Regions from separate parts of the Bacillus sp. GB_SG_008 genome, predicted to be linked through region 1. Evidence: a T-box and tRNA genes for the amino acid it is inferred to sense, from the RefSeq annotation. Region 1 holds a T-box; the other holds one or more tRNA genes.

Region 1 (15,391 bases):
TCATAATAAAAAAGAAGGCGGTCTCTGAAATGCGCCCTTTGTAAAGGGTACATTTCAGAGACCGCCTTTTTCGACATAGAATGGACATTTTTAATTTACTGTTTGAGCAAACACACGTTTAATTTGTTTACGGAATCCTACCGCTGCACCTGCTGCCACGACCACAACAACACCGATAATAATCTTTCCAATATGGCCTTCAACTGCTCTAAATATATTATCTAAGTTTCCACCTAACCAATAACCGCCCACTAAGAAGAATGATACCCAAAGCAATGCTCCAGAATAAATCGTCATCGCGAAGCGGCGAAATGGTAAATTAATAATTCCCGCAAAGTACCCTGTAAAATGACGCACACCAGGAATAAAGAAACCAATAAAGATTAAAAAATAACCGTACTTATCAAACCATTTATTCGTTAAATCAATTTTACGCTGCGTTAAAAAGACATATTTTCCGTACTTTTGTATAAATGGCATCCCAAGCTTGTTTCCGACAAAGTACTGAATTGTCATACCTACACTTGTTCCTACAAAAGATAAAAAGATTAGCGGCACTAGATGTAGCTCACCGGTATGTGCCAAATACCCTGCATACGCTAATGTTGGCTCTCCCGGAAACGGAAATGCAATATACTCTAGCATCAATCCAATAAGTACAACATAGTATGCATGCTGTTGAAATAAGTCGTGAATCCATTCCATCTCTCGCTCTCCTTTTCTTATTGATACCCATTCTTCTAGCACGTACTGATTTTGTATCTTTATTGTATAAAAACCTTGTCGAAACTACTATCGCAATGGCTTACAATAAGATTACATTTTTGTAAGGAAAGTGATTATATACTTTAATGAAAAAATAGCACCACAATCGGTGCTATTTTTTCATATTAAAGACCCATACAGTTTTTCCACTTCTTCCTCAATTTTCTTCACATCGATACGTTCAAATAACGGTGATACATTCGAAATATAAGCTGGACATTCAGTGACGTAATTCCATTTGCTCTGAGAAACCTCTAACATTTGTTGTACTTGTGCAGATGAAAACGGAAGAAACGGCGCTAATACTTGTGCAAAGTTTATAATGAAATGAACACAATTTCGCATTGTTTCATCGCAGGCTCTCTTGTCCTCTTTTATTTGTTTCCAAGGCTGTCTCTCATCGAAATATTTATTAGCATAACGAATCGTTTCAAAAATTAGTTCTAGTGCTTGTTTAAAATGTGCTTTTTCAATCAATCGTCCTACTTCCACATATAATCCTTTTAGCTTTTCTTCAATTTCTTGATTGATGTGTCCAGTTGGTACAGTATTCTCGTAATATTTTTCAAGAAACTTCAGCGTTCTATTAACAAAGTTTCCATATGCTCCTAACAATTCACTATTATGACTATAAATAAACTCTCGCCACGAAAAATCTGTATCTCGATTTTCTGGTGCGTTTATAGTTAAAAAATAGCGTATCGAATCAGGATTATATTCCTTTAACATGTCTGGTATCCATACAGCCCAATTCCTACTCGTAGATAACTTCCTTTTTTCCACCGTTAAATATTCATTAGAAACAATATATTCTGGCAATACTTTCGCTTGTATTCCCTGCAAAATAGCTGGCCAAATAATTGTATGAAATGGAATATTATCTTTGCCATGCACATAATACGTCCGTGTATCCGCTTGCCAAAATGGTGTATCATCACAGTTTATTTCTTGTGCCCATTGTTTACTTGCTGAATAATAACCAGACACAGCCTCAATCCAAACGTACACCTTCTTCTCTTCGTACCCAGCAATCGGAACGCTTACTCCAATTGGCAAATCTCTTGAAACAGCACGGTCTTGTAATCCTTCTTGTAAATATCGCTGCGCCAGCTGTACGGCGTTCTCACGCCACGTGCCATTCTGTTTCACCGTTTCTATATACTCTTCTAACTGCTTCTGTAATGACGTTAGTGCAAAATAAAAATGCTCTGTCTCCTTAATTGTCGGCACACTGCCGCACAACTTACATGTTTTCTCTAATAAATCTATCGGATCCAAAATAGCAGAACATGCATCGCACTGATCACCACGCGCCTGTGCGCCGCATTGCGGACAAATCCCTTCCACATAACGGTCCGGCAAAAACTGCGCACAAGTCTCACAATATGTTTGCTCCACCTTCTTTTTATAAATAAGCCCCTTTTCTAAAAGCTCTAAGAAAATGTTCTGAACTACTTCATGATGATGAACACAGTCAGTACGTGTATAGCAATCATAGGAAAAACCTAACTTCTGAAAACATCGTTCAAATTCCTCATGATAGCGATCCGCAATTGTTTTTACACTTACTCTCTCCTGCTTAGCACGAATTGCAATCGGTGTACCGTTACAGTCACTTCCTGATACATATAACACATTGTCTCCTTTTAAACGGTAATAACGCGCTAAAATATCTCCTGGTAGTAAACTAGCAATATGACCAAGGTGCAATGAACCATTTGCATATGGCCAAGCGCCTCCAATAAAAATATTCATCCTACATGCCCCCCTTTAAAAATAAAAAAGCCTCGCCCCTATCTTTTAAAAAGATAAGGACGAGGCTGTATATACAGTCGTGGTACCACCTTATTTCGTCAATCGCTCACACGATTGACCTCTGCAAGTACGGAGCAACTATTGCTCGTATACTGTGACTTTGATAACGAAAGCCAACACTCGTCGTCGCCTACTATTATCAAGTGATAAGTTCAGGACGAAGCTCAGAGGCCATTGTTCAAATGAGTATTCTTGCTTCTTCTCAGCTACCGAAGCTCTCTGGAAAGAATGATTTCATTCTACTTTTCCTCTTCAACGCTTTTCATATGTAATTTACATTTTATAATATTATACAGAAAAATCAAACTATTTGTTCGTTTTATTGTAAAAAAATTATAATTCATTCCATTGAAAGGAAATTCCATGTTTACGAAGAACTTATACATCTTCATGGAAAGGAGAGGTCTTTTTGAATCAACAGCAATTAAGCGCAAAGAATAAAGCGGGCTGGAGTAAAGCCGCTTATGAAGCTTGGACAAATCGTCACGGAACGCCGCATTCTTTTGGCAAGCAAATACGGGAAAACCCTACTGCCGAGGTCGCTTATTATTTGCCTTACATCGGTGAAGTGCGAGGAAAACGAATTATAAATTTAATGGGATCAAAAGGGAGTAAGGCGGTTGCCCTTTCATTATTAGGGGCAGAAGTAACGGTTGTCGATATTTCGGAGAGCAATGCGAAATATGCTAAGGAACTTGCCGCAGCCGCTAAAATACATATTGAATACATCGTGTCTGATGTACTAGATTTACCAGAAACAATAGGCTCATTCGACGTAGTATTACTTGAGCTTGGTGTGCTCCACTATTTCATAGATTTAGAGCCTTTATTTACACTTATTTCTCAATTGTTAAAACAAGGTGGAACATTCCTTTTACGCGACTATCACCCAATGTATACAAAACTTCTACAAATAGAAGATAACCAAGCAATCGCAAATGGAAATTACTTTTATGAAGATGTAATCGAAGTAGATGTAGCATACGGTATGCTCTTATCAGAAGCAGAGCGCTCCTCTTTACCTAAAAATACAATTCGCAGATGGACGTTAGGAGAAATTGTAACAAAAATCGCTCAAGCAGGACTCCGTATCGAAGAGCTCACAGAAGAATGTGGTGCAAAGCAAAAATGGGTCTTTCCACCTCAAGCACCGGAAGGAATTGAACATCGCATCCCTGGACTATATACACTGATCGCCAAAAATATATAGAAAAACTCTCTTCAAAATGAAGAGAGTTTTTCTTCTATGTATAGCGTGTATAAGTCGAAGTTGGAGATTACTAAAATATAATTAAATAGGATAAAGTGAAACTTTATGAGGAATGCTTTTTTCATCTAGAAAAAAATGCTGTGAGCTCAATCACTGCATCTTCTCTTTCCATCTTGTATAATGAGAATAACTATCAATCATGAATAGAGGTGTTTTCATATGTCTCAAACTTTAGAAGATAAAGTATATGCCAATTTAGAAGCTGTAATTGACCCTGAGCTTGGCGTAGATATTATAAACCTCGGGCTAGTATATGATGTCACAACTGACGAACAAAATAATGCTGTTATTACAATGACAATGACTTCTATCGGTTGTCCAATGGCTGGACAAATTGTATCTGATGTAAAAAAGGTATTATCGACAAATGTTCCAGAGGTAAATGAAATAGAAGTAAATGTTGTTTGGAATCCTCCTTGGTCCAAAGAACGTATGTCACGCATTGCAAAAATCGCACTAGGAATTCGCGATTAGATAAAAAAAGACCTGACATTATCAAAGTCAGGTCTTCTTTATTTCTTATTTTACACCTACTGCATCATACGCTTTCGTTACGGCATATACCGCATCAGAGTTTTGACCATATAAATCTGCAGCCGCTTGAATGGCAGCTTGGCGCATCATGCTAAAGTTTGAGTTTGCAGTTAAATATTTTGTAAGAGCGCGGTAATAAATTTTCTCTGTCGCTGCGCGTCCTACACCTTTTACAGTAACACCGTAATGTGTACCACCTTCAGAAACGAGATATGCAGCTTTGTTGTTAATGCTGCTATTAATATGAACACCGCCATTATCAACCGTTCCTGTGTAGCGCTTACTGTAATGATCTGGATAGCCTTCAGTTGGCTTTAATGGATTTGGAATAGCAGCAGGATTGCTTAAAGAACGGAATGCATCCCCTTGTTTATCTGGCGTATAAATATCTTCTCCCATCTCCCAATCATCACGGTCTACCATCGCACCCATAATATCAGATAACGATTCATTTAATGCACCAGATTCGTCTTGATACTCTAGATTTGCGGAGTATTCTGTTACTGCATGAGTCAGCTCATGTGCAATAACATCAAGTCCTGCTGAGAACGGAATAAATGTTTTTCCATCACCGTCTCCATACATCATTTGGACACCATTCCACGCTGCATTATTCCAGCCATCCCCTACATGAACAGTAGAAATTAATTTTGCTCCTTCATTATCAAAAGAATTACGGTTAAATGTTTTCTTATAATAATCGTATACTTTCTCAGCGTTTGCATGTGCATCAACAGCTGCTTTATCTTCAAAGAACTTCGATTTACTTTCTACTTCCGCACCTGTATATCCAAGATATCGTGAGAGAAGATCAAACAACCATGCAGGCGTATTTTTCGCATCGAATGTATGAACACCTTTTCCGCGTTTTCCATCAAACAAATAAAATGCCCCTGTTTTCTCGTCTTGTGCCATTTCAAAACTTGTTCGATTCCCTAACACACCATATCCAAATCCCGTAATATGATCAATCGCATTATATTTCTCAATTACATTCCCATTTGTCGCGTCAACGAAATAATGCCAGTAGCCTGGTGCTGGATTTGAAACAGATGCTTTTACAAGATAGGAAAGATAATATTGTCCATCTTTTTCATATACATATAAATCTTTCTTAATCCCATCATAGTTGTCTACTTTTCCAATCTCTTTCTCAATATCAGCTTTCGTAATATTTACAGCCTCATCTTCTGAAATACTTGCAGTTGCTGGGATATTTTTATTTTCTAAATTCGGGATAACTTGTCCGAAAAATGCTTTCACATTATTATCTTTATCAATTGCTACTGTTTGATCAGAGCCATATACAGGAACACCATTATATTTTTCAATAAGCTTCACATGCGTTGTTCCCGCTTCTGCGTCTTTTTCTTCTCCAACAATTTCAAAATGTTTCTCCATATTTCCTGCTAATTTAAACATGTCTTTCTTACTCTTTAAATACTCAAACACCGTTTCTTTTTTATCTAATCCTTCCGGTGCTTTCCACTCTTCCCCAATATAAGATGGTGTCTGAAATTCTTGATTGTATTGAACTTTTTGCTCTGCTGCATATGTACGTGACGTACCAAATGTCGCAAATCCCCCTAAAGCTAGAGATAAAGCTAACGTTGAAGATAATACCTTCTTTTTCAAAAACAACACTCCCCATCCCCTAATGTTTTGACACTTTTATACAATTCTAGAGATAATAGTAATAACCTCCCGTTTAAATTTTAGAAAATTTCGACAGAAAATTCATACAAAAAAAGAGCAGCGCTATCTATAGACGCTACTCGTGGCATATTTTTATTAACGGGCAGTAAGCCCCCTCACTGTTGAAAGTTTCACTTAATTATTGTTTCTTCATCTCAATTACTAAATAATGAGCTGTTTCTGCTGCTTGAATGTGGATATCTTCTTCAATGACTTCTGCTGCATCTCTCATCACTAACGTTTCACCATTCACAATGCCGCTTCCTTCAATTTGAACCAAATAAGCTTGACGCCCTTCACCAACTAGGAATGTAATCTCTTTTCCTTTTTCTAAAGCAAGAGAGTACAGATTTGCATCTTGATGAATTTCAATCGGTGCACCGCCATCAATTGGTGAAACCATGTGGAACCATGTATTCTCACGTTTACTCCAATCAAATTTAAATTCACCGTAATTTGGCGTATGGCCAGCACGGTCTGGTAAAATCCAAATTTGCAGAAGACGCAATGTTTCATCTCCTAAGTTGTGCTCACTATGGAAGACACCTGTTCCAGCGCTCATGTATTGCACATGGCCGCGTTCAATTGTCCCGCGGTTTCCCATACTATCTTGGTGCGTTAATGCTCCGTCCACTACGTAAGAAATAATCTCCATATCACGGTGTGGATGCATATCAAATCCTGTTTGTGCTGCTACTAAATCATCATTAATTACGCGAAGTGCACCAAATCTCATATTATTTGGGTTGTAGTAATCTGCAAATGAAAAATGAAAATGTGTATTTAACCAACCGTGATTTGCTCTTCCCATTTGTTTATGATCAATTTTTTTGAACATATCCTTCACCTCATTTTATCTCGAATTCGAGATATTTATTTAAAATTTTTATGATTGTAATTTACGAAGTAATGCTAACAGCTGTTTCTGTTCCTCGCGATCCAACTTGCAAAATTGCGCTGCTTGAAATCTTTCTTGGGGCGGAACAACTTCTTCATACAGTGCTTTACCTTTCTCTGTTAAGGAAAGATATTTCGTTTTTCCTTCTTGCTCTCTTTGAATCAAATCAAGCTGCTCCATTTTACTCAAAAGCTGCGTAACGTTTCCTTTTGTAACGAAAAGCTTTTGACCTAATTCTTGCTGCGTTAAACGATCCCCTGTCCCAATTTGTACTAATACATCAAATTGTGCAGCAGACAAATCCCATTTTTTTAAATGCTGATTCGTTTCTCTAATACTTTGGTTGTAAAAGCGTGATAAACGAAACCATACTAATAAACCAAGTCGTTCATCTGTTTTCATTCCATCACCTCGCTAAGCTTTGTAACTATAGTTTAGAACTAAACTATACAAATGTCAACTACTTTCTTTTTGTAAGTAAAACTAAAACATAGTGCCGGATTCACTATGTCTTAGTTTGCACACCTTCTCCTATATTCTCTCATCTTTCTCTTCGCAAACACTCTGGCATCCTTCTCAATCCACCGCTTTTCATACATTTCATTACCGACATATAATAACTTCCGTTCATGCTGCATATCATGCCGAAACTCATGCAACAATGTTTCCAATAAGCACTCATACTTCTCCCACATACAAACGAAAATTAAACGCTTTTCTTTATGATAAAATCCGTTCAGCGGAAATAAAAATTCTTCTTCCTCTTCTCCTAGTCGGACTAGCACATCATTTGTTTCACACGTATCACAGAAAAATACAGGTATATCACGCCGTTCAATTAATGAGAACACATCCCTCTTTACTTGATTTATATCCCATGGAAAATCTTCATCAAGTACATACCAGTTCTCAGTGTGTTGATATATCTTTTGAGATAGGAGTTGCATCTTCATTCTCCTTTCTATATTATTCTCTTTTCTCTGTATGCCACATTATTCCTTGTTTTAAACCTACACCTATGTCACAAAATATTTAAAAATATATATGCAAAAAGGGTTGATTTTATACCATCTATTAGATTATAATAATTATAAATTAGTAATTGGTATTAAAAATAAAAAAAACGTGAAGGAGATTGATATTATGAATACACAAGTTATTGAAGTATTAAACAGACAAGTAGCAAACTGGAACGTTTTATTTACAAAATTACACAACTACCACTGGTACGTAACAGGACCTCAGTTCTTTACATTACATGAGAAATTCGAACAATTTTATACAGAAGCAGCTACGCACATCGATGAAATTGCAGAACGTATTTTAGCAATCGGCGGCAAACCAGTAGCAACGATGAAAGAATACTTAGAACTATCTTCTGTTCAAGAAGCAGCTTACGGAGAAACTGCCGAAGCAATGGTCGAAGCAATTATGAAAGACTATGAAGCAATGCTTCTTGAGCTCAAAAAAGGCATGGAAATCGCACAAGATGCAGACGATGAAACGACATCTGATTTACTACTTGGCATCTACACAGAACTTGAAAAACACGCATGGATGTTACGCGCATTCTTGAATCAATAAGAAAAACGGCAGCAGCTTAGCAATATATCGGCGCAAATGCATCATTTATCGGCGTTTTTTCTAATATAACGGCGATTCGACACAATATAAAGACCCTTCGACCACATTCGACAAATATCACACCAAAAAATCGAGCGGGACAATTCCGCTCGGTTTTTTATTTATTTATTTATGTTAACTGCTTCCACTTATTCCCCATCACTGGTCGTTTGTACTCTTTCATTTTAGGAATTAACTCATTAGCCGTTTTTGCAGATACAAGCAATTCTTTATTCGATGGATTCATAAAGCCTTCCTCTGCTGCACGGTCCACCATTTGTAATAACGGTGTGTAAAATTCTGCAATGTTCAGTAGGCCAACAGGCTTTTCGTGAATCCCAATTTGCGACCAGCATACCACTTCAAACAGCTCTTCAAACGTTCCATAACCGCCTGGAAGTGCAATAAATGCATCAGCAAGTTCACTCATTTTTGCTTTTCTCTCATGCATCGTTTCCACTTCGATTAGTTCTGTTAAATCTTGATGAACAATTTCTCCTCTAAATAATCCACGAGGCATGACACCCGTTACACGGCCGCCTAGCTCTAATACTTGATTTGCTACTTCTCCCATTAATCCAACACAAGAGCCTCCGTATACAAGCTCTATATTATTTTGAACTAGTATTTCTCCAAGTTGCCGAGCTTCTGCTTGAAACTCTGGACGCTCTCCAACATTCGATCCTGCAAATACACAAATACGCTTCATTACTCCACCCCAAAACTACATATTGTTATGCTACAATGTAATCATACTACATATTGGGAGGATGGGAAAAGGATGAACACGAATGAATTTCAAAGCTGGGTGGAACAATTTTATTATGAGCGGGGCTGGGCACAATATAATTCCTTTATTCGCGTTAATTTTTTAGCGGAGGAAGTGGGAGAAGTTTCTCGCGTCGTGCGTGCTATTGAAATTGGTCGTGATCGTCCAGATGAACGAAAAAAAAGCGAAGAAGAATTAACAATTGAATTAAAAGAAGAAATTGGAGATGTGTTAGGAAATCTTATTATTTTAGCGCAAAAATATAATTTAGATTTACAAGATATTATGGAAACGCATGTTAAGAAACTCTCCAAGCGATTCGAATATAAATGAGAATTATTTTCAATTATGATATGATTATATCGTAATAATATGAAAGGGGTCTTTTTATGTTATCTCCAAAATTACGTGAAGCACTAAATGATCAAATGAACTTTGAGTTTTACTCCGCCCATGTGTATATGGCAATGGCGGCTTACTGTACATCAGAAAGCTATGATGGATTTGCCAACTTCTTTCTTGTACAAGCAGAGGAAGAGCGTTTCCATGCAATGAAGCTTTACAATTATATTAATGATCGCGGTGAGCGTGCGATCATTACTGGATTCGATCATCCAAATAACGAGTACGAATCCATTTTAGCTGCTTTTGAAATCGGTCTCGAACATGAACGCGAAGTCACAAAACGAATTTATCACCTATCTGATATTGCTTGGGATGAGCGCGAGCATGCTACGATTACCTTCTTAAAATGGTTTGTTGACGAACAAGTTGAAGAAGAAGCATCTTTCGATAGCACCATTCAAAAATTAAAACGAATTACAAACGATTCAAATGCATTATTTATGTTAGATGCTGAATTAGAAAAACGCACGTTTACTCCACCAGCTGAGTAGTAGAGTAGAAAACTGAAACAGATGTCTTAGAGATGGCTTTGCCATCTCTTTTCTGTTCCAGCTTAGCTGGCACGCAAACAAAAAAAGCATAAATCAACCGCTTTCGTCAATTTATGCTTCTTACATTGTAAAATTGGAATAAAAAAACAGATATAACGCCCTGTAGGTTCGTAGATTATAGTCATTAAAATCGAATGCTTAATAATCATTTTTATGTTAACATAGGTGTATTACAGTATATAATATACTCAGTTGGTAGGCAAAGTCTTTTACTGGACAAGTCCATAAGCTAGAGGACGCAACTAGCCTTTTAAAATTTACTATTTCAGATTCGGTGATTACTTATAGTTCATTCGAATGTTGCAACGATTTGAAAAGACATATTCACCGGCAATAGTAACTTTAAGAGCAGCTTGCCCTAAATCTTTGTGTAAATTTTTACAAATTTCCTCGAGTTGTTACGGACGAAGAAATCTTACCTGTAATGGGGAATCTTCTTTCATTCCCAAAAATTTAAGAAGTATTGCTATCGTAAAGGAGAATTGGAGATGCCAGAAACAATCACTCAAACAAAGCCTGAACAAGAATCATTACAAATTTCTGCTAGTCAAGGACAGCTTGATGTACTTGATCAGCTATTAAAGCCTGAAGTTCAAGAGTCTTTAACTACATTAGTAGAACAACTTCCAAAATTAACTGAGCTCGTTAACATTTTAACAAAGTCTTATGATTTCGCTCAAGCAGTCGCTACTGATGAAGTATTAAAAAATGATACTGTTGGAGCAATCCAAGAACTTGCAGAACCTGTAAAAGATACAGTGAAAGCCATTGCTGCAACTGCTATCGAAGCGAAAGATCGCGCTGAAGAAAGCAACGAAGTTATCGGTCTTTTTGGCCTTTTAAGAATGCTAAAAGATCCGCAAGCACAAAAAATGTTTCGCTTTGTAAACGCTTATCTTCAAATTACTGCAGAACGCAATCATAAATAATTCTTTCTTACACAACAATTAGTAAAGACGGGGGATATCATACTATGTCAAAACAAATTGTCATCTTAGGTGCTGGTTATGGCGGACTTCTTGCAGCTTTAAATGTACGTAAACATTACAGCAAATCAGAAGCACAAGTTACAGTTATCAACCAATATCCAACACATCAAATTATTACGGAACTACACCGCCTTGCAGCAGGAAATATTTCTGAACAGGCAATTGCTATGCCATTAGAAAAACTTTTCAAAGGCAAAGATATCGATCTTAAAATCGCAACAGTTGAGTCATTCTCAGTTGATAGCAAAGAAATTAAACTAGCTGGTGGCACTACTTTATCTTACGATGCACTTGTAGTTGCTTTAGGAAGTAAAACTGCTTACTTCGGTATTCCAGGACTAGAAGAAAACAGCATGGTATTAAAATCTGCTGCTGATGCAAACAAAATCTACAAACACGTTGAAGACCGTATTCGTGAATACGCTAAAACGAAAAACGAAGCTGATGCTACAATCTTAATCGGCGGCGGCGGATTAACTGGCGTTGAGCTAGTTGGTGAACTTGCTGACATTATGCCTAAACTTGCAAAAAGCCACGGCGTAAATCCAAAAGAAGTTAAACTTCTTCTTGTTGAAGCAGGCCCAAAAATTCTTCCAGTATTACCTGACCATTTAATTGAACGTGCAACTACTAGCTTAGAAGCACGCGGCGTTAAATTCTTAACAGGTCTTCCTGTAACAAACGTTGCTGGCAATGAAATCGACTTAAAAGACGGTCAAAAAATCGTTGCTAACACATTCGTTTGGACAGGCGGCGTACAAGGTAACCCATTAATCGGTGAATCAGGTCTTGAAGTAAACCGCGGCCGTGCAACTGTTAACGAATACCTTCAATCTACTTCTCATAAAGACGTATTCGTTGCTGGAGACAGCGCTGTTGTCTTCGCTCCAGACGGCCGTCCATACCCACCAACTGCACAAATCGCTTGGCAAATGGGTGAGTTAATTGGATACAACTTATACGCAGCACTAGAAGGCAAAGCATTCGAAGAGTTCGCACCAGTAAACTCTGGAACACTTGCAAGTCTAGGACGTAAAGATGCTGTTGCTACAATCGGAGCAAGCTCAACTCCACTTAAAGGCTTACCAGCATCATTAATGAAAGAAGCAAGTAACGTTCGTTACTTATCACACATTAAAGGATTATTCAGCTTAGCTTACTAATCTGAATGATAGCCCGAATCATGTTTATCTATGATTCGGGTTTTTATTTGGTCAAAATTCTCTACATAACTTATTCAACAAGAAAGTGACATACACCTTTTGAAATCTCTAAATATACTGTCTACTTTGTTACGATTTTGTGTATTGTAAATAATCTATGTACTCCTCTTTCTTTTTAACATGCTTCCAAAAGAATTCCCCTTCTTCAATCAGACCAGAAGGTGGATAAGGAGGGGTTACTCACACGGTAAAGAGCAGTTCGCCATGCCTAGGTGGGCACAGAGGTAGTAGAGTAGAAAACTGAAACAGATGTCTTAGAGATGGCTTTGCCATCTCTTTTCTGTTCCGGTTTCCCCTCATCAAACCGTACGTGAGGTTTTCCCTCATACGGCTTTCCGATGTTCTTCTTTCTTTGGCTTTCAGTTTTGTTCTAGCTTCCCACTTTCACGAGTGTGTATGTTGTTTTCTTCATCAAGTCCTTAATGCGACTATGTTTCTTTCGAACATTTCTTTTCTTGTTCCAGAAAAGATTCAGTCGTTCCAGAACGTACCAGCCTATTTTGCCAAGCCATTTCTGCCCCATTGGAGATAGGCTATAATAATTCTTAAACCCTTGTAAGATTCGGTTTAATCCTTTCACCATCTCATTCAATTGTAAGTACAATTTATTTCTAGACTCTGTGTACTTCTTGATGCGCTCTCGCATGTTCTTCATGGCCTCCTTATTCGGTACGTGTGCCATGATATGCACTCTCTTCCCGTCTTTCACATGTTTTGGAAATTTCCGATGATGAAATCCAAGAAAATTAAATCCCTCTTTTCCGTCCCACGTATTCACTAATTTCGACTTCTCCTATTGCTAGGGTGCTCTTGACGAAGCGGCAAGGTTCACTTTATGTTACGGTCTGCTAATTCGCTCGCACTTCTAGTAAGAAGTTACTTTGTCACAAGGCTTCAATCTTAGAATTTCTCCCCCGATTGCCTGTCAGCTACTAGGCGACTTGGTTCTTACCTAGACTGAACCTTCACCAGTGAACAGTGCCCAGCTTAGCTGGGCACGCAACAAAAAAAGCAACGAGCCCGCTGCCCATTGCTTTTTCTTTTTTTATAGCATTACCCCAACGATAATCGCTGATAAAATACTTACTAACGTTGCACCATATACAAGTTTTAATCCGAAAGAAGATACAACATTTGCTTGTTTTGCATCGATACTCTTCGTTGCACCTGCGATAATTCCGATAGATGAGAAGTTCGCAAATGATACAAGGAATACAGATAAGATACCAACTGTACGAGGTGTTAAATGAGCTGCTGCTTTTCCTAAATCAAGCATCGCAACGAATTCGTTTGTTACTAATTTTGTTGCCATAATTTGTCCAGCTGATACAATTTCTGATGCTGGAATACCCATGATGAACGCTAATGGTGAGAACACATACCCTAAGATCGTTTGGAATGTAATACCGAAAATAGAATCGAATAGACCGTTAATTGCTGCCATCAATGCAATGAATCCGATTAACATCGCTGCTACTGTAACTGCAATTGAAAATCCTAACATAATGTACTCGCCTAACATTTCGAAGAACGTTTGGTGCTTGTCCTCTTGTAACTCTAAAATATCTTCCTCTTCACTCACATCGTAAGGATTTAAAATGTGAATGATAATAAATCCACTAAATAAGTTTAAAACAAGTGCTGTTACAACATACTTAGGGTCAAGCATTTTCATGTAAGAACCAACGATTGACATGGAAACTGTCGACATAGAAGACGCACATAGTGTATATAAACGATTTTTGGGCAACTTACTTAGTTGATCTTTTACTGTAATGAAAACTTCCCCTTGACCAACAATTGCCGCTGCTACTGCATTATAAGATTCTAATTTACCTAAACCATTTATTTTACTTAATAAGAATCCGACCGCTTTAATAATGACTGGTAAAATTCTAAGATGTTGCAGAATTCCAATTAACACCGCAAGGAAAATAATTGGAAGTAATACAGAAAGGAAAAACGTAAATTCTCCTTTATTTACCATTCCGCCAAATACAAAGTTAACTCCAGCGTCCGCAAATTTTAAAATTGTACTAAATCCATCAGAAATTCCTTTAACTAAATAGTATCCAATCTGTGTATTTAGTAAGAAATATGATAATCCTAATTGAATAACAAGTATAATAGCAATTGGCTTATATTTAATCTTTTTCCGATCGCTACTTACAAGGAACGCTAGTATAAATACAGCAATTAATCCTACAAGAAACATAACAAATTTCATACGTGAATCCTCCATTTTTTTCGTTTCATCTATTATTCCCTATTAGTCGTTGAACGATAGACGTCTGACAATTCAGATTAAAAAAATAAGTCCCTCTAAAAACAATTTACCGCCTACACTAGTAAGCGTTTGCATTATGCAAATTTATATACTACTACATAGTTCATGTGGAATATGAGAATGATATCATTTTGTTCTATCCATAAGCAAATTGTAAGCGTTATCTTGAGGAAATGCAATATATTTTTTTTAGGGAAAAATAGCCAAAAAAAAGAACATAGAATCTTTCTTCTATGTTCTTTTTGCATTACTAGCCTACTTGTTTTTCTTTTCCAGCAACTGAATCTTCCCAGCATTCCGTATTCTTTAATCCTGGGATAGAGCTCGCATAGAATACAGGATCTTTCCCTTGTTTCTTCTGCTTCACATAGTCTGTGAGTGCAGCAAATGCAAACTTACCCAGAAGCGCAATTGCAATTAAGTTTGTGATTACCATGAAGCCCATGAATAAATCAGCCATGTCCCAAACAATTTGTACAGCTGCAACAGAACCGAACATAACCATTCCAACTACCGCAATACGATATACCGTTAACCAAGTCTTGCTTGTTTTAATAAACTCAATAT
Region 2 (15,391 bases), on a different contig from region 1:
ATCTTTATACCTCTCTTTTAACACTTCACCAGCACCCGTAATCGTTCCGCCTGTACCAACTCCTGAAATGAATGCATCTAATTGATCACCCATTTGTTCAACAATTTCCGGACCTGTAGTTAAACGATGAATTTCTGGATTTGCATCGTTTTGAAACTGTTGAGGTATAAAGTAGCCATGTTCTTTTGATAACTCTGTTGCCTTGCGAATTGCACCGCCCATTCCTTCCGATCCTGGCGTTAACACTAATTCTGCTCCATAAGCACGCAATAAATTACGACGTTCAACACTCATCGTTTCCGGCATAACCAGAATTGCCTTATATCCTTTGGCCGCCGCTACCATCGCTAAACCAATCCCAGTGTTTCCACTTGTCGGTTCAATAATTGTATCGCCTTCTTTTAATAGCCCTTTTTTCTCAGCATCTTCAATCATCGCTAATGCAATTCGATCTTTTACACTGCTTCCAGGATTCATGAACTCTAGTTTTAAATAAATCTCTGCACTACCTTCTTCTACGATGCGGTTCAATTTAACAATTGGCGTTTTTCCGATTAAATCTGAAACTGATTGTGCCACTCGCATCTCCGTCACTCCCAACACCAAGTATTTTTATTGGATTTATATACATATTGTCAAAGAAAAGGTTATTTGTCAACCTATTTAGATGATTCGAAATAGACAAATAACCTTTTTCTTCCTTACAAACTTTCTATTAAGTTTGTTATGTCTTCTTTAGAGAACTTGTATCGTTCGTTACAAAAATGACAATGTACTTCTGTCTCTTCTTCCTCATCACGCACTTGCATTAATTCTGTTTTCCCTAAACTCATTAATACGCCTTCAATACGCTCACGAGAACATGTACAGTTAAATTGTACATCCATCGTCTCTAAAATCTTCACATTATCTTTCCCTAATAACTCATATAGCAACTCTTCTGGAGTTAGACCTTGTTCAACAAGTTTAGAAACAGGCGGAATTTTTTGTAGGCGCTCTTCAAGAATTGAAATTGTCTCTTCTTGCGCATCAGGCATGATTTGTAAAATAAATCCACCCGCAGCTAAAATACTATCATCACCATTAACAAGAACTCCAACACCAACAGAAGAAGGCGTTTGTTCAGAAGCAGCGAAATAGTATGTGAAATCTTCTCCTAATTCACCAGAAACAAGCGGAACTTGACCAATAAATGGTTCACGCATACCAATATCTTTAATAACTGTTAAAAAACCTTCTGTTCCTACAGCTTGGTATACACGTAGTTTCCCTTGCTCTGTCGCTTCAAAATCAACATGCGGATTCGTTACATAACCACGTACATCTCCATTTGCATGTGCGTCTACTAAAACCGGACCAAGAGGACCATTGCCTTCTACTTTAATTGTAAGTTTCTGATCACCTTTAAGCATTGCACCCATCATTGTACCTGCCGTTAAAGAACGACCGAGTGCCGCAGAAGCAGTTCTCCATGTATCGTGACGTCTTTGCGCTTCACTCACCGTATTTGTTGTGTGCACACTATAAGCACGAACTTCTCCATTAAACGCTAGCGCCTTTACTAAATAATCTTTCATTCGCATTTATTCACCTTTCTCGTGTTGTAAATTGGCATTACGCTCATATAACATATATAGACCTTTAAGCGTTAAAAATGGATCGACAATATCAATAACATTCGATTCCTCTGCAATTAATTTTGCTAATCCACCTGTCGCGATAACAGTCGGTTCTTGTTTAGCTTCCTCTTTCATTCGCTTTACAATACCTTCTACTTGTCCCACATAACCATATAAGATACCAGCTTGCATTGCACTTACTGTATTCTTTCCAATGATGCTACTTGGTCTTGTAATTTCAATACGCGGAAGTTTCGCTGCCCTATTATATAAAGCTTCAGCTGAAATCATAATACCTGGTGTAATGACACCACCCATATACTGTTTATGTTCGTCGATATAACAATATGTTGTCGCCGTTCCAAAATCGACTATAATAAGCGGGCTTCCATACATTTGAATACCAGCTACCGCATTTACAATGCGGTCAGCCCCTACTTCGCGCGGATTTTCATACTTAATATTTAAACCTGTTTTAATCCCAGGCCCCACCACAAGAGGCTTAATTTTAAAATACTTCTCACACATACGCTCTAAAGCAAACATAATAGGTGGTACAACAGAAGAAATAATAATTCCTTTTATATCATGAAAAGTAATTCCCTCGTGTTCAAGTAATTGTTTCACGAGCATTCCATATTCATCTTCTGTTTTATGACGATCTGTTTCCATACGCCAATGTTGAAGAAGTTTACCATTTTCAAACACACCAAGTACTGCATTTGTATTCCCTACATCCAATACGAAAATCATATTCTCACCACTTATCTTATTTAATGTATATTTGCGCAATATGTACAGAACTTATCCTTCTACTTTCAGGCAGTAAGATCCACACCTCAAAATTTAGAGAAAGCTAAGAGGATAGATGGGGGAACTGCCCGTAAGAGCCCGATTAGTTCCACTAACCATCAGCCAGACATGAAGAACCTTCCACTGATAGAAGTTTCACTTTATAACCTCATCATACCATATTTATACACATGTTCAGCTTTCCCATCCTCACCATTTTACAAAAATCCATTTCCCTTTTTCAATGTTTAAGTCCAGTTATATCGCAAAGAAAAAAAGGAGTGACAATTGTCACTCCTTCGGTTCTTCTTTATCCCCTGACGCTTCATCTTCTTTTTTCATTGTGATGTTTACCTTTACATCACTGTCAGAAGATGTTTTACGCTCTGGTAATGTACCGTGTTCATATAAATGGTTGATTTGCTCTGCATCTAACGTTTCCACTTCAAGTAACGTTTTTGCGATAATATCAAGCTTATCACGGTTTTCAGTAAGAATTTGTTTTGCACGAGCATAACATTCTTTCATAATGCTTTGCATTTCCGTATCAATGTCATGCGCGATTGCATCACTGTAGTTTTGTTCAGAATGGAAGTCTCTTCCTAAGAATACTTGACCACCCTGTGAGCTACCAAATTGCATTGGTCCAAGCTTATCACTCATACCGAACTCTGTTACCATGCGTCTAGCTATTCCTGTCGCACGTTGGAAGTCATTATGAGCGCCTGTACTTACTTCTCCAAATACAATTTCCTCAGCCACTCGTCCACCAAGTAGACCAGTAATTTTATCCAGCAATTCTGGTTTTGTCATGAAGTAACGATCTTCTTTCGGAAGCATTACTGCATATCCACCAGCTTGACCACGTGGCACAATTGTTACTTTATGAACGATATCTGCTTCGTCAAGTACTACACCAATTACAGTATGCCCTGCTTCATGGAATGCAACGATATTTCGTTCTTTCTCAGAGATAACACGACTTTTCTTAGCCGGACCTGCAATAACGCGGTCAGTTGCTTCATCAATGTCACTCATATCGATCTTCTTCTTATCTTGTCGTGCTGCTACAAGAGCTGCTTCATTTAATAAGTTTTCAAGATCAGCACCAGAGAAACCTGGTGTACGCGTTGCTATAGCACGTAGGTTAATATTTTCATCAAGCGGTTTGTTGCGGGCATGTACTTTAAGCACCGCTTCACGACCGTTTACATCTGGACGATCTACCGTAATTTGACGGTCAAAGCGTCCTGGACGTAATAACGCTGGGTCAAGAATATCAGGTCGGTTTGTTGCAGCAATGATAATAATACCTTCATTTGCTCCAAAACCATCCATCTCTACAAGCAATTGGTTTAATGTTTGCTCACGCTCATCGTGACCACCACCAAGACCTGCCCCACGTTGACGACCTACCGCATCAATTTCATCAATGAAAATGATACAAGGTGCGTTTTTCTTTGCATTTTCAAATAAGTCACGTACACGAGAAGCACCGACACCGACGAACATCTCTACGAAATCAGAACCACTAATAGAGAAGAATGGAACGCCAGCTTCACCTGCAACAGCACGTGCAAGCAATGTTTTACCTGTCCCTGGAGGTCCAACTAATAAAACACCCTTCGGAATACGAGCACCAACCTCCGCAAACTTACGAGGGTCTTTTAAGAACTCTACAACCTCAACAAGCTCTTGCTTCTCTTCATCCGCTCCAGCTACATCTCTAAAACGGACTTTTTTCTTATCATCATTGTATAACTTCGCCTTACTTTTACCAAAGTTCATAACACGGCTACCGCCGCCTTGCGCTTGGTTAAGTAGGAAGAAGAATAGGATGAAGATAATTACAAAAGGAATGATGGAAGTGAAGAACGTTACCCAAGCACTTGTTTCTTCTGCTGGTTGATATTTCACTTCTGTACCTGGTGCTTTGTCATTAATTTTCTTTTGTAATTCTTCAGTGTTAGGTGCATAAGTTATAAATTGTTGTTCTTGACTATCTGTACTGAATTGTCCTTTTACTTCAAATACACCATTTTTCGGTTGAAGTTGCACATTACGAACTTCACCCTTTTCAAGTTTGGTAATGAATTTATCGTAGCTAATTGGTTTCGTTTTTTGTGTTGAACCATTAAAGTAACTTACAATACCAATTACCACTAAAAATATTAGTAAATAAAAGATGGTATTACGGAAGATCCGATTCATCCCTAACCTCCTCTCACAGCATACAAACTATAATAGTAAATAGTACCATAGAAAAACTTTCCTATCCAATTGTAATGCTTATATTATTAATTTGAATATACGCTCGGTTTTAATACACCAACATAAGGAAGGTTACGATATTGTTCCTTATAGTCTAATCCATATCCCACAACAAATTCATGTGGAACAGTAAATCCAACATAATCTGCTTGAAGATCAACTTTTCGACCAGACGGCTTATCCAATAATGTTACAATCTTCACAGATTTTGCTTTACGATATTTAAACAAATCTACTAAGTAGCTTAATGTAAGACCGCTGTCGATAATATCTTCTACGATTAAAATGTCGCGTCCTTCTACAGAAGTATCTAGATCTTTTAAAATTTTCACTTCACCAGTTGAAACAGTAGAATGACCGTAGCTAGATACAGCCATAAAATCCATTTCAAGATATGTATCTGTTCGCTTTAATAAATCTGCCATAAATGGCATTGCACCTTTTAATACACCGATTGCAAGAGGTACTGTATTTTTATAATCCTCTGCAAGAATTGCACCTAATTCCCTTACCTTGTCTTGTATTTGCTCTTCAGAAATTAATACTTTTTCAATATCTTGATTCATCATTTGACTATCCTCCTGGAAGACTCCTTGCTTTTGTAATGAATAATAATATATGTATCCTTATCTACTGTTTCTTGCGAAATAGCAAATGCAGATCGTTTCAACAATGGAACCCAAATAATATTTCCGCTGGCATCACAAATAATTGGCCAGTCTGCTCTTTTTTCCTTCGGTACTTTCGCCTCGATAAAAATGGACTTTATCTTCTTCGTGCCATTCATACCTTGTATCGACATTCGATCTCCGTTTTCTCTCGAACGAACCATAAGTGGATATGCTATTTCATTATGTTTTGCAATAAACGTCATATCATTCATCATAATAGGCACACAATTGCTGATCTCCACTTCGAGCTCATCACCATTTACTAATGTTACCTTTCCCGGCACTTGTAACATACAAGGAGAAAAAGTAACTTTTTCTTCTCCAAATCGGAAACTACATTCTTCATATGTACGAACAATCTCCAATCCGCCAGGAAAATGAAGCATACCAGAAGGATGGGTTCGTTTGAAAAACTCAATCACCTTGTCAATATGTACAGAAGAAAGTGAAGATGGAATCTTATATTCATAAAGATAGTTTAATATTAGTTGAATCCCTCTCCTTTGTAAAGGTATAGGCATAGATTCAAATGCAGGAATTGATAAGACCATTCTTTTTGCGTCTTTTTCCTTAATTACTTTATTCATTTTTTCAAAAGCTAATTCCTGCAAATATGCTTCATCCTCTTGCATGGACGTACTAAAAGCTTGAAAACGCTCATGAACATTTGGATTCTCCTGCTTTAAATGAGGAAGAACGTGCTTTCGCAATCGATTCCGTGTATACGTTTCCTTTGTATTACTAGGGTCAATGCGAGGTTCAACATCTTTTCTGTTGCAATAATCAAGAATTTCTTCTTTCGTTACTGCCAGCAAAGGCCGAATCAAAAAGCCTTTATTGAAAGCGCGCTTTGCAAGAATTCCAGCATAACCTTGCGGAGTACTTCCACGTACAAGACGCATTAAAATTGTCTCAACCTGATCATCACCATGATGACCAAGAGCTAAATACTGTGCATTATACTTTCTCATTATTCTTTCCAAAAATGCATATCGACATTCTCTTGCCGCAACTTGTGCACTCATTCGATTTTGTTTTTGATATCGCGTCACATCAATTTGTGTTGTTTCACAGGTAACATTAAGATTGTCACACAACTGTTTCACAAATTGTAAATCTTCCTGTGATTCCTCGCCGCGAAACATATGATCAACGTGAGCGACTACAATTTGCAACTGCTTCTCTTCACGCTTCTCCAACAAATAGAAGAAAAGCGCTAAAGAATCTGGCCCTCCTGATACACCTACAACAACAGTAGAATGTGCCTCTAACAAATCATGCCTTTCTACAAAAGCATCTACCTTTTTAACAAATTCATCTTTCAATGCTGCAATCACCTTTCATTGAGCTAGAACGATAGCATACCTTGATATAATGGTACAACTTTTACAGACTTTCTGCAAAACAAAGATGTATAAATTTCACAATTTATCTTACATATAAATTTTTTCTTTAGACTCGGAAATAAGTAAAATTAAACATACGAATATATAACAAACAGGCCTCAGGTATATTCCTGAGCCCTGCTCCAACAAACAGTGAGACCCCCACCTCAAGATTAAGGAAGATAGGCAGGAGATCACTGCTGGCATTCGCCCGATTGGTTCAACTAACTATCAACGAGGATAAAACCCTCATTAATAGAAGTTTCACTTTATTGTGCTTGTTTACTAACAATAGGAATTGTCGCCCATTTCGGCATATTCTTTTTTATCTTCGCTACCACAATTGTCATATCATCATTAATATATCCATTGTCAGTGCGAATTACATCTTCCATAATAATATCAGCAATCTCTTGTGGATCTTCCGTTTCCAATTCTTTAATCTTCCGCTTCATCCACACTTCATGATTCTCTACATGTTTTGCACCTTCAAAAATCCCATCACTCATCATTACTAAAATATCACCGGATTTCAATTGTTCACCGACAACATCTACTTCAAAGTCTTCAATAATTCCCATCGGTAAATTACTTGCTTCTATTTTAAATACCTGATTGCCACGTTTTATAAAACTTGGAGTAGAACCAATCTTTAAAAATTTAGCATTTGCATCACGTAAATCAATCATCGCTAAGTCTAATGTTGTAAACATTTCTTCCGTCGTTCGCAATGAAAGAATAGAATTAATCGATTTAATTGCAATTTCCTCATCAATACCTGATTGCAATATCTTTTGCAGTAACTTAACCGTTTCTTTACTTTCCATATGCGCACGCTTTCCATTTCCCATTCCATCACTAATAGCAAGCGCATATTTCCCTACACTTAATTCCATCATGGCATAGGAATCACCAGATACAAACCCTCCTCCTTTAGCCGCTGTAGCAAGCCCTGTATCTACAGAAAATGTTTTCGCTGAGCCAAACGACACTGTACTGTAACCATTCGGATATGCCGATTGTTCTTCATGTTTCACAACAACTGTTTCTCGTAAAATATCAGACAACATTGGAGCAACAAGTTTTTCGCACTCCCCATGCTGATTACATGCAGCAGGGATCATCATTTCAATATCAACGCTCCCTCGATCTAAACAATAAATATCAACGTGTTCAACCTCTACTCCAAAGTCACGAAATGCTTGTAAAATTTGTTCCTCTTGTGCTTGATGATTCTCTCTTTCCTTTTGAATCTCTTTAGAAAAATCCGCCATTACTTTCGAAACACCCATAAGTTGTTCCGCAACAATTCTACGATTATCTCGCATTTGTTTCCTTAACTTTTGTCCTTCATAAAAATGCCCTAATTCACCTTCTATTAAACCTGCTACTTTTGTTCCTCTCACACAATATTTTTCAAAATCACGAAGCAGTTTACGATTATTCTGCAATGTACCTTCCTCTGTTTCATCCATAAGTTGTCTCATATAATCGTATGTTTTATCAAAATTCACAACCCAACATTGATCCTTCTTAAAGCATGTTTGGCATGTCTTGGCAGTAATTGTACTTAAAAATAAATCCGTCTCCGTATCCTTATCCTCATCTTCTACATATCCGTATACAGAAAAACTATTAGATAACGCTTCAAACACATTTGCAAACTGATTAATTTTGTTTGCCGTTACATCACGCATTCTTCGCAAATATTGCTGTTGGTCATTAGAATGCTCCTGTGTTCCCGGCATATATTTAGAAAGACGTTCAATGATGAATTTAGGCATCAATAAAAATAAAGCAATTGCTACACCCGATTCTAACAAAGTCGTCACAATACTTGCTTGTTTATCTACGTATAACGTAATTAAACTTGTGCCAATTAACAAACCTAAACTTACACCTATTCGCCTTCCTTCTTTCAATAACCCTCCTAACAGCCCAGAAAACGCCAATAAACTCAATTGATATAAGCTTGCTACATTCGCTAAGCTTAAAATTAAACCTGTTACAACACCCACTGTAGAGCCTGTTGCTGCTCCTGCTACAAAGGCAAACACTAATACTAAATATCTCGTAAAAATATGCTGAACTGATAAATCGTAAATAAACCAATCTGTTGTACCTGTTAGTACAGATGCCAGCAATATAATTAAACAAACAATTTCTTCTGTTTCTAATGATTGTTGTTTTCCTTTTCGCTCTATTAAAAGTGGAACACTTTGCAAGAAAATCATCGTTAGTACGAAGCTTAATCCTGCTTCAATTGTACTAACCAGCAAATCATACATACCAATTGCGCCTTGCGCGAAATAGACAACGATGAGATGAGCCGTTAACGCAGAAATAAATACTTGAAACGGTACAAGCCCAATCGTCTTATTTGTAAAACGACTAAAGAAGATATTATAGACGAAGAATGTAAATATAGATGCAAAGGCAAAGAATAGATTTTCTAATGAAACTGAAAATGCACCAGCCATTACTGCGAGGAATGCAAGAGCCATTTTATCGCGTTTCATCACATATACAGCAGCGAAAAACGGCAAAGCAAAAGGTAAAATGTTCGTTAAAATATATGCTCGTCCTAAAAGAAAACCAACTAACGCAACTACAAATCCCCACCGAAAGAAAATTTGTTCCAGTTTCACTTTTAATTTGCTTATCCACTTTACAGTTGTCATTTGCCCACGACCTATAGCAAGCGTACTAGAATTCGAATTGACAGTATTCCTTCCTGCTCTTGGCATATTTTGAACACCACCCGCATATTTTATTACTTGTAATTATAAAAGGAATTTTACGGAATTTTTGTCAAAATAACAGTTTGTAGTCCAATAATTGTTCGACTTTTTATACAAAATAGCACCATATATATACAGGCTTACACTTAAAGACCTTATTCGGTGATTGAATTTTCAGAAAATAATAGTTGTTTTTGTAGAAGAAACGCATAACATTCACAATTTCTCAACACAAAAAAAGATCATGCATATTTGCATGATCTTTTTCATTTATGACCCGTACGGGATTCGAACCCGTGTTACCGCCGTGAAAGGGCGGTGTCTTAACCACTTGACCAACGGGCCGTTAAAAAATATAGCGGCGGAGGGGATCGAACCCCCGACCTCACGGGTATGAACCGTACGCTCTAGCCAGCTGAGCTACACCGCCATGTCGTATTTAACGGACAATTAGTATGATATCTTAAATAGCATTTAAAGTCAACGTATTTTAAATATTTTTTTATTCTTTTTTCTACACACTGTTTTCACCATAAAAAAGCACCCTGAGTGAACACTAAGGGTGCTTCTCTTTATTTTAAAATAAACAGCAAGTTTTATCCGCGACGAGCGCCACGGCCGCCACGTTTTGACTCCGTATTACGCTTTAAAGAAGTTAAACGGTCTTCACTGTCTTTTAAAAAGCGAGCCATCTTTTGCTCAAATGTTTCTTTTTGGTTGCGGTTATCACTGCCACCACGATTATCTCTGTTAAAAGAGCGATTGCGTTGAGGACGTCCAGCGCGTTGATTATCACGTTGATTATCGCGTTGATTATCGCGTTGTTCACCTTCTGCTCTTTCACGTTCTTTCGCTTTTTTAATAGATAAACCAATTTTACCGTCTTTCTCAACGTTAATAACTTTTACTTCTACTTGATCACCTACTTTTAAGTGATCATTAATATCTTTTACATAATTATCAGCAACTTCACTAATATGAACAAGACCTGTTAAGCCTTCTGGCAGCTCTACAAAAGCCCCAAAATTCGTAATACCTGTTACTTTACCCTGTAACTTGCTGCCTACCTCGATTGACATAAAAAAAACGCTCCTCCTTAGTGGTTAAAAAGTCAAATTTTATTTCATTATATATAATCTTAAAATATAGTGTCAATACGACACCCACTACTTAGAAATAGGAAAAATTATCTCTTCAGGCTTTGAGAAGTAATAATCTCTTCTAGCAATCTCTAAAACATAGTCCTCGTCATGTAACTTTTGGACTTCATCTTTCAGCTTTTTCTCTTTCGTCGTTAACGTATCCATTTCTTTTTTTAACTCTTTTACTTTTGCTTCTTTAGCATTAATCGCACTATTTTGTTTATAAAACGTCACACTGACACTTACAATAATTACAAAAGCAAACACAAAAAATAAAGCTAATCGACGATACAAGCGCTTCTTACTGTCGTTCGATTGTATTATATGTTCTTTGGCAGAAATTGGATTCTGTTCTGATACATATCTTTGCCTTAGTTCCCTCATTTCCGAGGTCCCCCTAACTTCTTTTTTATACGTTCCCAAATTAGGAATATATGCTTCTTCATTTTCTTGACATATTTTAAAAGTCCTGCTTGTCTCTTTATAAAAATTTTAACACGGTTAGGGAGAAGTTTCCATATAACAAAAAAAACAAATCGAACAGGAATAAGAATACTTTTCCATATTAAACGTAATATTGCTATAATAAATCGCCACAATCCCATTCCAAATCCAACCAAAAGACGAAATAAAAATAAAGCAAGCGCTATAATTAAATGAATCAAAACTGTAATTGGCTTAACAATAAATAATTGGAAAACACGAACACAAAAATAAAATGTTTGAACAAAAATGTGAATCAGAAAATTTAACACTTTCATGTACAATGACTTTAACAAACTTTGATATGCAGCAAACCCACAAAGCAATGCTAGAAATACGTACATACGTAACTCTGCTTCATTTACAAGCAATAGCACATAGAATACAAAAAGAGCTTGGACAATCCAAAATAAAATATCATAAATAAATACAAGCCAACGCTTTCGCTCTCCGCGTTTCAAAAAACGATGATACGTATCTAAAGCTGCTCCAAGCGAAGCGCCCATTCCAATCATCGAAAGCATTGTATATAGTTGAATAGTTAGGCTCATTTAAACAACTTGCTAAAGAACCCTTTAGCTTTCTCCCCTTGATGCTCATCAATGTAAGCCATCTCATATATTTTTCCTTTAATGGATACAAGTCCTTTTTCAACATCAAGGTTTTTCATTTGCAGATTTTGACCACGTATTGTTAAAAATCCCATAACTGTTTCTAATAAAAATTCTTCGCTATCAAAACTTTCTACTTGCTTGACTCCTGTAATATCGAGAATGCGTCTTCCTCTCATTACGACATCATGTTCTACAGTAACATTTTGTTGATTAGAAGACGACATTGAATAGCCTTTGTTCACGTCCATCCCCCCATAACTTTATACTAGTACCAATGTATGAGGAGACAAAATTATTTAGAACAAGCTATCCTCTGCTTTTACTTCGACTTTCTCTTCACGAACAACAGTGTATAAATTTGCAGCATCTTCTTTTTTGGTTGTTTCTTTTAGTTCATTAATTTTCACAGTAACAATTTTTTGGCCAAAACGAATTGTTAATTCGTCTTCTACCTTTACAGTTGAACTAGCTTTTGCAGCTTGGCCGTTAATCATAATGCGGCCTTGATCCGCAACTTCTTTTGCTAACGTTCTTCTTTTGATAAGACGAGATACTTTTAGAAATTTATCTAAACGCATGACGACTCCCCCTTATTCGTTCTCTATTCGTTTTGCCTCTTCCCATAGTGCATCGAGCTCTTTTAAAGAAAGATCTTTCATTTCTTTCTCCATACTAGCAACCTTTGCTTCCATGTATAAAAAACGACTCATAAATTTTTCATTTGTTTTATGAAGCGCTTCTTCTGGATTGATTTTATAGTAGCGGGCAATATTTACAAATGCAAATACTAAGTCACCAAATTCCGCTAACATCTTCTCTTCATCCATAGCTGTCACTTCACGTTGAAATTCTTCCCATTCTTCTCCTACTTTTTCCATCATTGGCTCGACATCATCCCAATCAAAACCAACCTTTGCTGCTTCTTTTTGAATTTCATAAGCGCGCATTAGCTGAGGTAAACTTTTAGGAATGCCTGATAAAATAGACTCTTTTATATTTCCTTTTTCCTGTTTTTTAATTTCTTCCCAATTCACAACAACATCAGCAGCAGTCTCTACACTAACATCTCCGAACACATGAGGATGACGACGTACCATTTTTTCAGACAACGTACGAATTACATCATCAATTGAGAACCAACCTTCATCTTCGCCAATTTGTGCATGAAGCATAACTTGTAAGAGAACATCACCAAGCTCTTCAACAAGATGATCATCATCTTCCTCATCAATAGCCTCTAACACTTCATATGCTTCTTCAATTAAATATTTCTTTAACGATTGATGCGTTTGTTTTTTATCCCACGGACATCCATTTGGTCCACGCAACTCTGCAATAATATTTCGCAATACATCAAATTGTTGGTATAACGATTGGCGATTTAACACAGGCGGCACGTACACACTCGTTAAATTGTTAAGTTCTGCCTCATGATCTAATAAATAAAGCGGTACTTTTTTCACTTGTTCAAATGATGTTCCAGCTGCGGTTACAATATATACTTCATAATCATCTGGAAGCATTTCCATTAACGTTAGTTTGACTTCAGATGCTATAAACGCATCGTACACTTGGCAGAAAATCAAGTGCTGACGAAGTTCTAATTGTCCTCGCTCGAACGACGTTGCATCAATCAACTGAAACCCTTCAATCGGGTCGATTTTCAAACTTGCAAACATTGGATCTAAAAAGCTTTGTCCACCTTCGATACGCACATCAATATTCTCTTTTTCTCCTTTTTGCAGCAAAAGTTGTACAGTACGCTCTGCCACAAGCGGATGCCCTGGAACTGCATATAAAATATCAGTATCCTTAGCTTTTTCAATCAATGTGTTAGAAATTGTTTCATACACTTCATCAAATGTATCATACGTTTCGTATACGGCATCAAAAGATGTATATAATACACCTTCTTTCTCGAGTTCCATTATAACTGGATGCTCTTTTGTTCGAACGTACATATGTGCCGCTTCTTTTACTTTGCGATATACGCCCATTGTAAGCTGATCTAATTCACCAGCCCCTAATCCTAAAATCGTAATTGTTCGTTTCATAAAATCCACCTCTATCCACTCTTCTTCAACGAAGTTTGTACTTTTTCATGTTTCATAACTGATCCAAGTTCCTGCGCTGTAAATACACGGAACTTTAAAATAAGAAATACATATAGTAGGCCACCGACACCGATACCGAGCAGCGCTTGAATCATTGCGATACCTCTATGTTCATCGGTAGCTTGTAACCCCAGCCAATCAAACATATACATAAATCCAGCGAGCACTAACACCATACTTAAAGCTCCAATTGTCATACCTACAATGGACTTTCTCTGCATAAGCGACTCATTAACAACTCGAATCAGCAACATGCTATTCAGTAATGCAATGCACATCAATGCAGCCACAGTTGCAATCGCTGCACCGATTGCACCAAAATGCGGCATGAGTATACAATTGAGTAATAATTTCACACATGCACCAATTACAACAAATAAAGCTGGCTTTACCGTTTGTCCCAATCCTTGCAAAATAGATGCCGTTGTAATTGCGAGCGAACTAAACAAGATAGAGATAGATAAAACCCCTAGCACATCGGAGCCGGCGCTATTCTCAAATAGCATAATATTCGCAGGCCGAATGATACTCGCGAGTCCTAATGATGCAGCAAGTCCAATCACAAATGTAATTTTCATTGCTAGCTGTACTTTTTCGCGAATAAATACATAATCTCCTCTCTCTTTTGCCGCTGTAATCATCGGAATTAAAGAAAGGGAAAACGATGTTGTCACGACTGTCCCGAGCTGCATAAGAGGAATGCCACGATCGTATATACCTTTTAGCATTTTTGCTATTTCTACCGACTCTCCGTTCTGAACAAGTAAACTATAAAATGAAACAGAATCCGCCATTTGCATAAAAATTAAAACTAAATTACTAATACAAATAGCAATTCCTTGCCAAAACAATGTACGAATAATGACCTTTTTATTACGAATCGCTTTAAAACTTTGCAAAAAAATAGCACGAAAATCTTTTCGCAAATAAAAAAACAATACAATTACACCGATCAAGCCACCTGCTATAGAACCAAACATAGCGCCTGCTCCCACCGTATATAAATCAAATCCTTTTGTTATAAGGAATAATGATAGAAATACAATAATGGATACACGAATCGTTTGTTCTATTACTTGCGATACAGCTGTCGGCACCATATTTCCAAATCCTTGAAAATAACCACGTGCTACAGAAAGAAATGGCATTAATAAAAAAGAAAATGCAATCGTACGAATTAACTTGTCCAAATGAGCATCTCCCATTAAAGATGCAATTGTATGTGCCCCAAAAAACAATACAATAAACCCAATGCTTCCGATAGCTAATAAAAACCAAAAAGAAATACATATAATGGACTCTGCTTCTTTTCGTTCTCCTCGTTCTAAACGCTCTGCAATCATTTTTGAAATTATGATTGGGAAACCATATGTCGCTAAAATTAAACAAAACCCGTAAAACGGGTAAATTTGCTGATAAATGTAAAAGCCAATGTCACCAGCTATATTTTGATATGGAATACGGTAAAAAGCGCTTAATACTTTTGTAACAAAGCTCGCAATTGTTAATATAATCGCTCCGCGCCAAAAAGCGTGGTACTTCTTCGTCTCCATGACCAT

Evidence for each region. A T-box is a leader RNA that pairs with one kind of tRNA and senses whether it is charged. The one in region 1 lies ahead of metG (methionine--tRNA ligase), so its partner is inferred to be a tRNA-Met.
Region 2: it encodes a tRNA-Met, which carries the amino acid that the T-box ahead of metG (methionine--tRNA ligase) is inferred to sense. The anticodon was not compared.

Annotation. Positions count from the first base shown of each region.
Region 1 is NZ_JBPZSK010000002.1:410,284-425,674, reverse strand. Features, by position in the region: gene ACTDJC_RS07110 (DUF3938 domain-containing protein) at 1-6, shown strand, start outside; gene ACTDJC_RS07105 (DedA family protein) at 91-705, opposite strand; gene metG (methionine--tRNA ligase) at 886-2,520, opposite strand; T-box leader at 2,573-2,845, opposite strand; gene ACTDJC_RS07095 (class I SAM-dependent methyltransferase) at 2,990-3,790, shown strand; gene ACTDJC_RS07090 (metal-sulfur cluster assembly factor) at 4,010-4,324, shown strand; gene ACTDJC_RS07085 (M4 family metallopeptidase) at 4,370-6,019, opposite strand; gene ACTDJC_RS07080 (pirin family protein) at 6,219-6,917, opposite strand; gene ACTDJC_RS07075 (MarR family winged helix-turn-helix transcriptional regulator) at 6,966-7,379, opposite strand; gene ACTDJC_RS07070 (DUF3920 family protein) at 7,490-7,924, opposite strand; gene ACTDJC_RS07065 (Dps family protein) at 8,121-8,561, shown strand; gene ACTDJC_RS07060 (TIGR00730 family Rossman fold protein) at 8,731-9,309, opposite strand; gene ACTDJC_RS07055 (MazG nucleotide pyrophosphohydrolase domain-containing protein) at 9,382-9,702, shown strand; gene ACTDJC_RS07050 (ferritin) at 9,759-10,265, shown strand; gene ACTDJC_RS07045 (DUF1641 domain-containing protein) at 10,814-11,254, shown strand; gene ACTDJC_RS07040 (NAD(P)/FAD-dependent oxidoreductase) at 11,299-12,477, shown strand; gene ACTDJC_RS07035 (group II intron maturase-specific domain-containing protein) at 12,908-13,315, opposite strand; gene ACTDJC_RS07030 (NupC/NupG family nucleoside CNT transporter) at 13,583-14,764, opposite strand; gene ACTDJC_RS07025 (alanine/glycine:cation symporter family protein) at 15,075-15,391, opposite strand, start outside.
Region 2 is NZ_JBPZSK010000015.1:8,268-23,658, forward strand. Features, by position in the region: gene cysK (cysteine synthase A) at 1-585, opposite strand, end outside; gene hslO (Hsp33 family molecular chaperone HslO) at 702-1,577, opposite strand; gene ACTDJC_RS21675 (type III pantothenate kinase) at 1,584-2,372, opposite strand; gene ftsH (ATP-dependent zinc metalloprotease FtsH) at 2,703-4,622, opposite strand; gene hpt (hypoxanthine phosphoribosyltransferase) at 4,709-5,251, opposite strand; gene tilS (tRNA lysidine(34) synthetase TilS) at 5,248-6,678, opposite strand; gene spoIIE (stage II sporulation protein E) at 7,008-9,485, opposite strand; tRNA gene ACTDJC_RS21700 (tRNA-Glu) at 9,753-9,824, opposite strand; tRNA gene ACTDJC_RS21705 (tRNA-Met) at 9,836-9,909, opposite strand; gene ACTDJC_RS21710 (S1 domain-containing RNA-binding protein) at 10,076-10,558, opposite strand; gene divIC (cell division protein DivIC) at 10,646-11,005, opposite strand; gene yabQ (spore cortex biosynthesis protein YabQ) at 11,002-11,655, opposite strand; gene yabP (sporulation protein YabP) at 11,652-11,960, opposite strand; gene ACTDJC_RS21730 (RNA-binding S4 domain-containing protein) at 12,015-12,296, opposite strand; gene mazG (nucleoside triphosphate pyrophosphohydrolase) at 12,309-13,772, opposite strand; gene ACTDJC_RS21740 (putative polysaccharide biosynthesis protein) at 13,784-15,385, opposite strand.